Sagittula stellata E-37: one gene and its partner. The protein of the gene in region 1 interacts with the protein of each later gene in a pairwise test. Links are inferred from orthologs where the notes say so. Each region holds a gene or a part of one and is shown on either strand. Other genes may lie near its edges.

Region 1 (6,168 bases):
CCCTATGGCGGCTGGTTCGCGGACATCGCGGCGCGCGAGGGCGCGTCCCTTGCGGCGCGTTTCTCGGGCGCGTCGGCGCTGCGCACGACGCTCGACCCGGAGCTTCAACGGCTGGCAGAGCGCGCGGTGCAGGACCGGATGGCGGGCCTCCCGATGGAGGCGGCGCTGGTGGCGCTGCGCCCCGACGGCAGTGTCGCGGCGCTGGTTGGCGGCAAGGACTACCAGGTGAGCCAGTTCAACAGGGCCACGCAGGCGCAGAGGCAGCCGGGATCGACCTTCAAGACCTTCGTGTACCTGACCGCGCTGGCCGACGGCTACCGCCCGGGCACGAAGATTTCCGACCGTCCCATCGACATCGACGGCTATGCGCCCGAAAACTTCGGCGGCCGGTTCCACGGCGACGTTCCGATGGCCACGTCGTTTGCGAAGTCGATGAACGCGGCGGCGGTTCGGCTGGCCATGGACGTGGGCATCGGCAATGTGGTGAAGACCGCGCGGCTTCTGGGCATCGACGCCGAATTGTCCGAGACCCCCTCTGTCGCGCTTGGCGCTTCGGGTGTGTCGTTGCTGGAGCTGACGGCAGCCTATGGCGCCATAGCGACCGGGCGCGCGCCGTTCGAGACGCATTTCGTCAGCGGGATCACGGCGGGCACCGACCGGACCTACTATCCGCTGAAATGGAAGATACCGGAGACGACCGGGCGCACCGCAGAGTTGATGAACGCACGCGCGGACATGGCGGGTTTGCTGCGGGCCGTTGTCACGGACGGCACCGGCAAGGCGGTGGCGGACGTGCCCGGCGCAGTGGGCAAGACCGGCACCAGCCAGAACTTCCGCGACGCGCTGTTCGTCGGCTGGAACGATGCGCTGATCGTCGGCGTCTGGGTCGGCAACGACGACAATTCGCCCATGGACGAAGTCACCGGGGGGTCGCTACCGGCGGAGATCTGGTCGGACTTCCTGACGGCGGCGCAGGGCATGGACGTCCGCCTTCCGCAAGTGGCAGAGCCCCCGGCGACCTCGGGCTCGGACGAAACGGGCGCGCCGGCGGTTGCCGCAGCCGTGCGGCCCGTGCCGCGCGATACCGAAGACGCGTCGCGTTCCGAACTGGAAACTGTGTTGGGGGCCGCCCTGTCGCGGATCGAGGCCGACGGACAGGTGCGGGGCAAGGACATCGACGACCTGCGCCGCACGATGGAGCGGGAACTGCGGACCGGCGACGTCAGCGGGTTGCGCGACCTCATGATCCGGTCGTTGGCGGATACCGCCGGGCAGACCACCGCGCAGCAGCAGTGCGACGTCCGAGCCTGTAAACGCGCCTACCGGTCGTTCCGGGAAGCCGACTGCACGTTCCAGCCCTATGGCGGCGGACCGCGGGAAATCTGCACGCAGTAAAGGTTGAAGCGTTATGGGGGTTGGGCGGTCGCGTGCCGCCCGTCTGCCGGTCCTAGTGGTAACGGAACTCGCCGACCACGTTGCGCCATTCCCCGGGCGAGATCATCTTGCGGTGGGTGAAACGGATGGAATGCAGCGGACCCTCTATGCTGTCCTGCCAGAACTCGATGAAGCCGAACAGTCTGGGATGGTCCGGCGCCAGATCGTAGTCCTGCCAGACGAAGGTGTTCAGCACATTGCGGTAGTCCGGCATGCGATAGAAGATCTCTGCCGTGGTCAGCCCGTAGCCTTTCAACATCATTTCGGTTTCGGTCATCTGCATCTTGTTTGCCCTTGGAGTTTGCCGTAAGAGCATGGTGCCGAGGGCGTTATTACTTTTCAATGAAAACAGTGTGTTAGCAGTCATATCCAGTGGCTGCCAAAACCACCGCCCCCGGCGGCATTGCACCCCATATCCTGCATCTGATATAGATGCGCCAACAAGATATGGCAGAACGACGGACAGGCCCCAGACGTGACCGATACGCCCGAACCACCTGAAAACGAAGAAGAAAATCGTCCGAGCCACAGCGGCCCCTCGATCTCCATCGAAAACGAGATGAAGTCGAGCTATCTCGATTACGCGATGAGCGTGATCGTGAGCCGGGCGATTCCGGATCTGCGCGACGGTCTAAAACCTGTGCACCGGCGCATCCTCTTTGCCATGCACGAAGGCGGTTACACGCCCGACAAGTCGTATCGGAAGTCGGCGAAATCCGTTGGCGAGGTGATGGGCAACTACCACCCGCACGGCGATTCCGCGATCTACGACGCGCTGGTCCGCATGGCGCAGGACTTTTCCATGTCGCTGCCGCTGATCGACGGCCAGGGCAACTTCGGCTCCATGGACGGCGATCCGCCGGCGGCCATGCGTTACACCGAAAGCCGTCTGGCCAAGTCGGCGCTGCAACTGCTGAGCGACATCGACAAGGACACCGTCGATTTCCAGGACAACTACGACGGCAAGGAACGCGAACCGACGGTCCTGCCCGCGCGCTTTCCCAACGTGCTGGTCAACGGCGCCGAGGGTATCGCCGTCGGTATGGCGACGCGCATCCCGCCGCACAACCTTGGCGAGGTCATCGACGCGACGCTGGCGCTGATGGACAACCCCGACCTCAGTTCCGAAGATCTGATGGAGTGGGTCAAGGGTCCGGACTTCCCCACCGGGGGCCTCATGCTGGGCCGGTCCGGTGCGCGGAAGGCCTACCTCGAAGGGCGCGGGTCGGTCATCATCCGGGCCGCAACCACGGTCGAGGAGATCCGCAAGGACCGCTATGCCATCGTCATCAGCGCCATCCCCTATCAGGTGAACAAGGCCACGATGATCGAGCGCATCGCCGAGGCGGCGCGTGACAAGAAGATCGAGGGCATCGCGCACGTTCAGGACGAATCCGACCGCGACGGCGTGCGGGTTGTGGTGGAGCTGAAGCGCGACGCCACCGCCGAGGTGGTACTGAACCAGCTTTACCGCTTTACGCCGATGCAGACGTCCTTTGGCTGCAACATGCTGGCGCTGAACGGCGGCAAGCCGGAGCAGTTGACGCTGCGCGGGTTCCTTTCGGCCTTCCTCGACTTCCGCGAAGACGTGATCGCCCGCCGCACCGCCTACCTGCTCCGCAAGGCGCGGGAGCGGTCGCACGTGCTGTGCGGTCTGGCGGTGGCCGTCTCCAACGTCGACGAGGTCGTCGCGACGATCCGGTCGTCCGCCGACGCGCCGGAGGCCCGGCAGCGGCTGATGGAGCGGCGCTGGCCCGCGCAGGACATCCTACCCTACATCGCGCTGATCGACGATCCGACCCACAAGGCCAACGAGGACGGCACCTACAACCTGTCCGAAACCCAGGCGCGCGCGATTCTCGACCTGCGGCTGCAGCGCCTGACCCAGATCGGTGTCAAGGAAGTCACGGACGAGCTGGAAGACCTGGCCGCCAAGATCAAGGACTACCTCGAAATCCTGTCCAGCCGCGAGCGGATCATGGGCATCATCCGCGAGGAGATGACCGCCATCCGTGAAGAGTTCGCCGTGCCGCGCCGCACGGAGATCGTCGACTGGGCCGGCGACATGGACGACGAGGACCTGATCGAGCGTGAGGACATGGTCGTGACCGTCACCGCGGGCGGCTACATCAAGCGCACGGCGCTGGCCGACTTCCGCGCGCAGAAGCGCGGCGGAAAGGGGCTGTCCGGCGGCGGGCTGAAGGAGGACGACGTCGTCACGACGCTGTTCGTCGCCAACACGCACACGCAGCTTCTGTTCTTCACCACGGACGGCATGGTCTACAAGCTGAAGACCTGGCGCCTGCCGCTGGGCGGGCGCACGTCGAAGGGCAAGGCGATCGTCAACATCCTGCCGATCCCGACAGGCGTGTCGATCGCCGCGATCATGCCCGTCGACCGGGACGAGGACGAATGGGACGATTTGCAGATCGTGTTCGCGACCTCCAAGGGTTCTGTCCGGCGCAACCGGTTGTCGGATTTCACCAACGTCATGCGCAACGGCAAGATCGCGATGAAGTTCGAGGGCGAGGACGAGAACACCCGCCTGATCAACGCGCGCATCTGTTCGGAGGAGGACGACGTGATGCTGGTCACGAACTCCGGCCGGGCGATCCGCTTCCCGGTGCCGGAGGTGCGGGTCTTCAATTCGCGCAATTCCACCGGGGTCCGGGGCATCCGTCTGAAAAACGGCGACGAGGTCGTGTCGATGTCGGTGATCCGCCACTTCGAGGCGGAGTCGGACGAACGGGCCAGCTATCTGAAGATGCGCCGCCTGATGGCCGGCGTGACGGAGGACGAGGGCAGCGACGAGGACGGCAATGCGGATGCGCCTCTGGAGCAGGAGCGCTACGCCGAGATGTCGGCGGCGGAGAACCTGATCCTGACGATCACCGCGCGGGGCCTGGGCAAGCTGTCGTCGTCGCACGACTACCCTGTGCGCGGACGTGGTGGCCAGGGTGTCACGGCGTGGGAGAAATCCATGCGCGGCGGCGACATCGTGGCCTCTTTCCCGGTGGAACAGGGCGACCAGATCATGCTGGCGACCTCGACCGGCCAATCGATCCGGGTGCCGGTGGACGGCATCTCGTTCCGGTCGCGCAGTGCGGGCGGCGTGCGGGTGTTCAACACGGGTGCAGAGGAAACGGTGGTTTCGGTGGCGTGGATTGCCGATCAGGCCGACGAAGAGCCCGAGGCCTCCGGCGACGACTGACGCCCCGTCCTTCCACCCCTTCCTGACTCTGCGAAAACAGATCGCGGCCCGGCCCTGCGCCGGGCCGATTTTCGTTCAGGTGCCAGCCGTTTAAGGAGCAGATTCAACCTATGGGCGTAGTTAACACTACGTTAACCTTTGGAGTGCAGGTGGTTTGGATAATGAAATCAGCCACATGAACCTATACTTTCGAGACTGATCTCGCCCCCTCTTTTCGCAAGCTCGTCATTGCGTAACTGGCATGATCTACCTAAAGGTTAATAGGCGCCCGCCGTCTTGGCTGGAGTGTTTCCTGCACCCGGGTCGATATCCCGCATCTTGTCAGGCTTACCTTCGGGGAACTGCTATGGAAAATTGGGACGACCTCAGGTTTCTGGTGGCGCTGGCCCGCACCGGCACCATGAAGGCGGCGGCAATGATGCTGGGCACCAACACCGCGACGGTGTCGCGCCGCATCGACAGGCTGTCCGAGGCGCTCGGTGAAGCGGCCTTCGTCAAGACGCCCGGGGGTTGGCAGCCGTCCGAAGCGGTGAAGGACCTGATCCAGGTCGCCCAGACGTTCGACGGCCAGATCCAGACCGCGTTGCATGCCAAGGTCGGCAAAGACACCGCGCCGGTCCGTGTGAAGCTGGGTGCCGTGCCCTTCATCGCGCGCCACATCCTGATCCCCGGCATGGGCCGCTACAACGACCTGCTCGACGGCATCGAGCTGCACCTGACCGACCGTTTCTTCAAGGACGGTCTCGGCGATCATGACATCGTCGTCCAGCTGAACCGTCCCGCCGACGGCCGCGTCGTGACGCGGCGGATCGGGCGGCTGGCGGCCCGTCTCTACCGGCCGGTCGACGTGCCGGAGCCGCAGCATTGGGCGGGCTACAGCGCGCGGCTCGACAATGTGTCGTTCCAGCGCTTCGGTTTCGACGCCTTCGACAAGCCGCCGAAGGTCCGGTTGAGCGGCGCGGACGCCGTCGCGGGGGTTATCAAGTCCGCGGGTTACGCCGGCCCCCTGCCCGACGTGATCGGACTGCACGATCCGGAGCTGGTCGTCTTCGATCCCGACAGCCCGCCGCACATCATCGAAGTGTGGATGTTCTACCACGAGACCCGCCGCGACGATCCTGTGATCCGCAACACCGTGGATTACGTGCTGGGCTGTTTCCAGGACAACGAGACAACGCTCTCCGAACGCGCCGCCGCAGAGTAATTTCATTTCTGCAACGTCGGGTTTACTCATCCTGCAGTTGAAAACACGCTAAAGATGATTCAGTGTTTTTAACAAAGCAATAAATGCGAGCAGGCAGAATTCATGGCAAAGAGCCTCGACGGTTTGATGTGCGGTTTGCGCATCTCACTGGCAGGTGCCTTGGCGTATACCGCGTCCGAGCACTTCATCCTTCCCCCGCAATCGCCTGACGCCCTTTTGCTGCAGGGCGCCCATGCCCCTCTGGTCGCGACGATCCTGTCCGGCCTGCTTTGGCTGATCGCCGCCTCGCTGATGTTCGGCGTGCGGACGCGCATGGTGG
Region 2 (5,968 bases), 2.0 Mb from region 1 along the record:
CTGCTGATCTCGCTCATCCTGTCGAACGCCCGGGCACTGGCAGCGGACGAAGGGCATCCGCCGATCCTGCTGCTGGACGAAGTCGCCGCACATCTCGACGCGGGCCGCCGCGCCGCCCTGTTCGACGAGATTTGCGCCCTTGGCGCGCAGGCGTGGATGACCGGGACGGGACCGGAACTTTTCGCGGAACTGGGCGACAGGGCGCAGGCGTTAGAGGTCTCTGACGGACCCTCCGGATCCGTAGTTTCAAAACCCTGAACTTTATACCAAATCTTGTGTCTGAGACGTGACAATCCCGGCCCCGGAGTCTATAAATCGGGGCAAAATAACAAGGGAAATGGGCATGTCCGACCAGCCGAGCGAAGCATACGAATACGGCGCCGATTCCATCAAGGTTCTCAAGGGCTTGGAAGCGGTCCGCAAGCGTCCCGGCATGTACATCGGCGACACGGATGACGGTTCGGGTCTGCACCACATGGTTTACGAGGTCGTGGACAACGGCATCGACGAGGCTTTGGCCAAACACGCGGACTACGTTCACGTGAAGATCCACGCGGATTCCAGTGTGTCCGTGCGCGACAACGGGCGCGGTATTCCCACCGATATCCACGCCGAAGAAGGCGTCTCTGCCGCCGAAGTCATCATGACCCAGCTGCACGCGGGCGGTAAGTTCGATCAGAACTCCTACAAGGTGTCGGGCGGTCTGCACGGCGTGGGCGTCTCGGTCGTGAACGCGCTTTCGGTCTGGCTGGAGCTGCGCATCTGGCGCAACGGCAAGGAACACTACGCCAAGTTCGAGCATGGCGAGACCTCGGAACACCTGCGCGTCGTAGGCGATGCCGAGGGCGAGCAGGGGACAGAGGTGCGTTTCCTTGCGTCCACGGACACCTTCTCCAACCTCGACTACGATTTCCACACGCTGGAAAAGCGCCTGCGCGAACTGGCGTTCCTGAACTCCGGCGTGCGGATCATCCTCGATGACGATCGTCCCGCGGAACCGCTGCACATCGAGTTGCACTACGAGGGCGGGGTGCGTGAATTCGTCAAGTATCTCGACCGGTCGAAGCAGGCCGTCATGCCGGACCCGATTTACATGGAGGGCGAGAAGGACGGCATCGGTGTCGAAGTGGCGATGTGGTGGAACGACAGCTACCACGAGAACGTCCTGCCCTTTACAAACAACATCCCGCAGCGCGACGGCGGCACGCACTTGGCCGGCTTCCGGGGCGCGCTGACCCGTCAGTTGCAGAAATACGCGCAGGAAAGCGGAATTGCGAAGCGGGAGAAGATCAACTTCACCGGCGATGACGCCCGCGAAGGGCTGACCGCTGTCCTGTCCGTGAAGGTGCCCGATCCAAAGTTCTCCAGCCAAACCAAGGACAAGCTGGTGTCGTCGGAGGTTCGCCCGGCGGTGGAATCCCTGATGAACGAGAAACTGGGCGAGTGGTTCGAGGAGAATCCGAACGAAGCCAAGCAGATCACCGGCAAGATCATCGAGGCCGCCATGGCCCGTGAAGCTGCCCGCAAGGCGCGGGAACTGACCCGCCGCAAGACGGCGATGGACGTCTCGTTCAATGCCGCCAAGCTGAAGGATTGTTCGGAGAAGGACGCCTCAAAGACCGAACTCTTTCTGGTCGAGGGTGACTCCGCCGGCGGCTCTGCCCAGACAGGGCGAGATCGGCGGACGCAAGCCATCCTGCCCCTGCGCGGCAAGATCCTGAACGTGGAACGTGCCCGGTTCGACCGGATGCTCGGCAGCCAGGAAATCGGCAACCTTGTGATGGCGCTTGGAACCGGGATCGGCCGGGACGAATTCAACATCTCCAAGCTGCGCTACCACAAGATCATCATCATGACCGACGCGGACGTGGACGGTGCCCACATCCGCACGCTTCTGCTTACGTTCTTCTATCGCCAGATGCCGGAACTCATCGAAGGGGGGTATCTCTACATCGCGCAGCCGCCGCTTTACAAAGTCGCGCGCGGAAAGTCGGAGGTCTACCTGAAGGACCAAACCGCGCTTGAGGACTACCTCATCCAGCAAGGCATCGAGAACGCACAGCTTTTTCAGGGCAACGGCGAAGTGATCGTCGGTCAGGATCTCGTGCGCGTGGTGGAGGAAGCCCGCCAGTTGAAGCGTGTCCTTGACGCTTTCCCGACGCACTACCCGCGACACATCCTCGAACAGGCTGCCATTGCCGGGGCATTCGTGCCGGGTGCGGTGGATTCCGACCTGCAGGGCGTGGCCGACAAGGTGGCCGCACGTCTCGACCTTGTGGCCCTCGAGTATGAGCGCGGCTGGATCGGCCGGATCACGCAGGACAAAGGGGTCCGTCTCGCCCGTATCCTGCGCGGCGTCGAGGAGGTGCGGACACTCGACGGCCCGATGCTGCGCTCCGGCGAAGCGCGGCGGACCGGCACCCTGACCGAGAGCCTGCAAGCCGTCTACGGAAGCCCTGCGACGCTTGAGCGCAAGGACCGCAGACAGCTGATCCATGGCCCGCTCGAACTTCTCAAGGCGATCTTGGAAGAGGGCGAAAAGGGACTGTCGCTGCAACGGTACAAGGGACTGGGCGAAATGAACCCCGATCAGTTGTGGGAAACCACGCTGGACCCGAACGCCAGAACGCTGCTGCAGGTCACGATCGACGACATGACTGAAGCTGACGATCTGTTCACCAAGTTGATGGGCGACGTGGTAGAACCGCGCCGCGACTTCATCCAGCAGAACGCGCTGTCAGTGGAGAATCTGGACTTCTGAGCGGGTGTAGGCGCGCGCGTAGTTTTTGCGGTGTGCATAGTTTTTCGCGTGACCGGGTCGGAGCGTGACAGCGTTTCCTATGTCTTTCAGATGGTTATTTTGAAATCTTGGCCGTTGCGATTTTTTGGACTGCTTCGCGCAGGCGCGTAGGACAGCGTCTGCAAAACGAAAGAGCTTTGCCTTTCTGCCTCGGTTGATGTGTATTGAACATCAACCGAGGCAGCGGCCTACTTCTCAGCAGGATGAACTTGAGCTTCGGCTCAGCGTTAAAAACCGGCTTGGCGACCGCAGGGAGCGCACGTAACCCTCAATTGCGGCCGCGGTCTTGATTTGACTGGATTTTATGTGCCTCATTCCCGAGTTCGCGAAAGAGGTGCCTGATGCCAGACTTGGACCCCAATATTGCGTTTCTGATCGCCATCCTAATAGTCCTGATCGTATTCCCTGCCTTTGGGCGAACGATCTGACTGCAAGAAACTGCCCTACGCGGTCATCCAGTGCGATCGACAGCGCTTCACCACAGCTCCACCGAAGCCACTATTCGCTGCGTTTGCGAACCCGGTCGAGGGCGGAAGGTCCCGAACGCGGGACCAAGCCGCCGCTAGCTTCGAATGCGCGATTTCATTGCGGCTGCGAAGGCCCATGGGTCGCCAGTGGGGGCCGTGCTGTTGCAGCAGCCAATGTGGTAGCCTTCGCATTGCCTCAAAGCGGACCCACATTTTCAAGGAAGATAAAGGAAATCGTTTACCGGCTACTTCGATCCGACTTAGGCCACAAGATCACCTCCCACCCTCGCGGTGGCGTAGTCCGTCGCGAGGACCTGATATGCTGCCTGCACGCCATCTGTCGCGCCATATGTGTGGCGGCTATCTCGTCTTCAGATCTCCGTATCCCGAAACAGAACGGATGGGTTGAGGATGCCAAGCGGGTCCATTTGAGTCTTGAGGCCGCGCATGAGCGCAAGTTCCTCCGGCGTGCGGCAATGGCCCAACCAGCGTGCCTTGATCCGGCCGACCCCATGCTCCGCGGTGACCGCCCCCTGCCAATCCCGCAGCAAGCCATAGATCGCGGCCTCGATCCGCTCTTCCGCTGCGGCACTGCCGTCATGCGCCACGAGCAGATGGACGTTGCCGTCCCCGACGTGCCCCACTTTTAACACTCCGACAGCCTCGGGCAGCTCGGCAAGAACCGAATCGGCGGCGTCACAGAAGTTGCCCAGGGCCGACGGCGACACGCCGATGTCAAAGTTGATGTGGTGCCCGAAGTCGTCATCGACTTCTCCAACTGCTTCGCGCACGGACCAAAGCGCGCGCATCTCTGCCAGGGACTTGGCCAGCACACCGTCCTCGAACACACCTCGCTCGAAAAGGTCCGCGAAGAACGCTTCAAGCTCCTCCTCGGTCTGCGTCGAGGCCGCTTCGATCTCCACCAGCAGATAGAACCCGTGCTGCCCCGCCAACGGCGCAGTTGCCAGGGCGGTCTGGTGGCAGACGAAGTTCCAGTAATCGGGCCACATTCCCTCGAAGGCCCTGATCCGCGAGCCGAACCGCTGGCGCGCCGCGGTGAGGCACACCAGCGCGGAGGCGTGGTCCGGCAGCGCAAAGAGCGCCAAGGCGCTTTGCGGAACGTGGCGGCGCAGTTGCAGTACAGCCTTGGTGACTACGCCAAGCGTGCCCTCGGAGCCGATGAAGAGCTGTTTAAGGTCGAAACCGGAGTTATCCTTGACCGTCTTTCCGAGCCGGGACACCACAGACCCGTCCGCCAGAACCGCCTCGAGCCCCAGAACGTTGGGCCGCGTCATGCCGTGCTGCAAAACGCGAATACCGCCCGCGTTGGTCGCAATGGTGCCGCCAATGGTGGCCGTGCCGCGTGCCCCGATGTCGACCGGATAGTCGAGGTCGGCAGCCCGCGCCGCCTCCTGCACCGCTTCAAGCGGGGTGCCGGCCCAAGCCGTGAGGGTCATCGCCTCGCGGTCGACCTCGACGACGCCCGACATGCGCTCGGTCGACAGAACGACCGCATCCTGCGGGCTGCAGGCCCCGCCCGAAAGTCCGGTGCGCCCGCCCTGCGGCACCACACCGATGCGGTGACGGCTGCAGATCGCAAGAACGCGCGACACCTCTTCGGTGCTTGCCGGACGCAGCACGGCAACCGGTGTGTCGCCCACAAGGCCGGACTGGTCCGAGGCATAGCGCGCCCGGTCGCCGGCCTGCGTAAAGATGCCTTTCGGACCAAGCACTTCGGCCAGCTCGGTCACCGCGCCCGCCAGCGCACTGTCAGGTTGAATGCCGGTTCGGTCCATCTATGATGCGCTCCTTGACGTTTGACTGTTCGATCGCGGGAGACCCCGATGCCACCCAGCAAGATCCTCGGGCGCCTGCCCGGGTTGAGGCATTTCATCGAAGTCGCCCAGCTCGGGTCGTTCCGCGAGGCGGCGGACAAGATGCACGTGGCCCCCTCGGCGGTAAGCAAGCAGATCAAGAACCTCGAACTTGCGCTTGGCGTCGAACTGTTCCGTCGCGACCGGGGCCGCGCCGGGCTCGAGCTGACCGAGGCCGGCGAGATCCTGCTGTTTCGCTGCGCTTCGGTGGTCAACGAGCTGACCATCGCACAGGACGAGATCCACCAGCTTCAGGGCCTGCAGCGCGGGCACCTGCGGCTGGGCGTCAACGAGGTGCTCGCCTCGGACCTTCTGCCCGGCATCCTGCGAGACATGGGCTACAACCACCCCGGGCTCAAGTTCACCATCATCGTCGAGAACACCCGCGAGATCGTCACGCGGATGCAGGACGGCGATATCGACATCGCGCTTGGCTACAACTTTCCGCCCTCGCCCGAGATAGAGATACTGGCGACGCTCAAGCGGCGCACCTATGTGGTCACCTCGCTGGACCATCCGCTGGCACGGCTGCGCAGCGTCCGTCTCCAGGAAATCGACGGCGAAAAGATGATCTTTCCCGACACGTCGATCCCGATGCGCCAGCTGCTCGAGGACGCGCTGATGCAAAGCGGTGTCAGCGTCCGCGAGGTGATGGACACCAACAGCTTTACCCTGCTGCGGCAAATGGTCGAAAGCGGCATCGGCATCGGCATCGTCTTTGGGCGCTTCCTGCAGATCCGCCGCGAGAAAATCGCCTTCGTCGAACTCAAGGCTCTGCCCTTCGACAGCCCGCCGGTGGCCTGCTGCCGCATGGCCGGACGCACGCC

The links.
Region 2: the proteins of gyrA (region 1) and gyrB interact in binary tests that used the Escherichia coli proteins (3 or more experiments, as listed by UniProt). The link is inferred for Sagittula stellata E-37 from one-to-one orthologs.

Annotation. Positions count from the first base shown.
Region 1 is NZ_CP155729.1:2,374,555-2,380,722, reverse strand. Bases 1,594-4,845 are described here. They hold gyrA (DNA gyrase subunit A), read left to right. Parts: upstream 1,594-1,909; coding sequence 1,910-4,645; downstream 4,646-4,845. Other genes in these bases: ABFK29_RS11310 (usg protein), read right to left, coding at 1,594-1,717. Also shown: ABFK29_RS11315 (transglycosylase domain-containing protein), read left to right, coding at 1-1,395; more of ABFK29_RS11310, read right to left, coding at 1,448-1,593; ABFK29_RS11300 (LysR family transcriptional regulator), read left to right, coding at 4,992-5,849; ABFK29_RS11295 (hypothetical protein), read left to right, coding at 5,952-6,168. UniProt on the Escherichia coli protein: A type II topoisomerase that negatively supercoils closed circular double-stranded (ds) DNA in an ATP-dependent manner to maintain chromosomes in an underwound state.
Region 2 is NZ_CP155729.1:360,095-366,062, forward strand. The notes cover bases 1-3,052. They hold gyrB (DNA topoisomerase (ATP-hydrolyzing) subunit B), read left to right. Parts: upstream 1-343; coding sequence 344-2,761; downstream 2,762-3,052. Other genes in these bases: recF (DNA replication/repair protein RecF), read left to right, coding at 1-258. Also shown: ABFK29_RS01805 (FAD-binding oxidoreductase), read right to left, coding at 3,639-5,063; ABFK29_RS01810 (LysR family transcriptional regulator), read left to right, coding at 5,112-5,968. UniProt on the Escherichia coli protein: DNA gyrase negatively supercoils closed circular double-stranded DNA in an ATP-dependent manner to maintain chromosomes in an underwound state.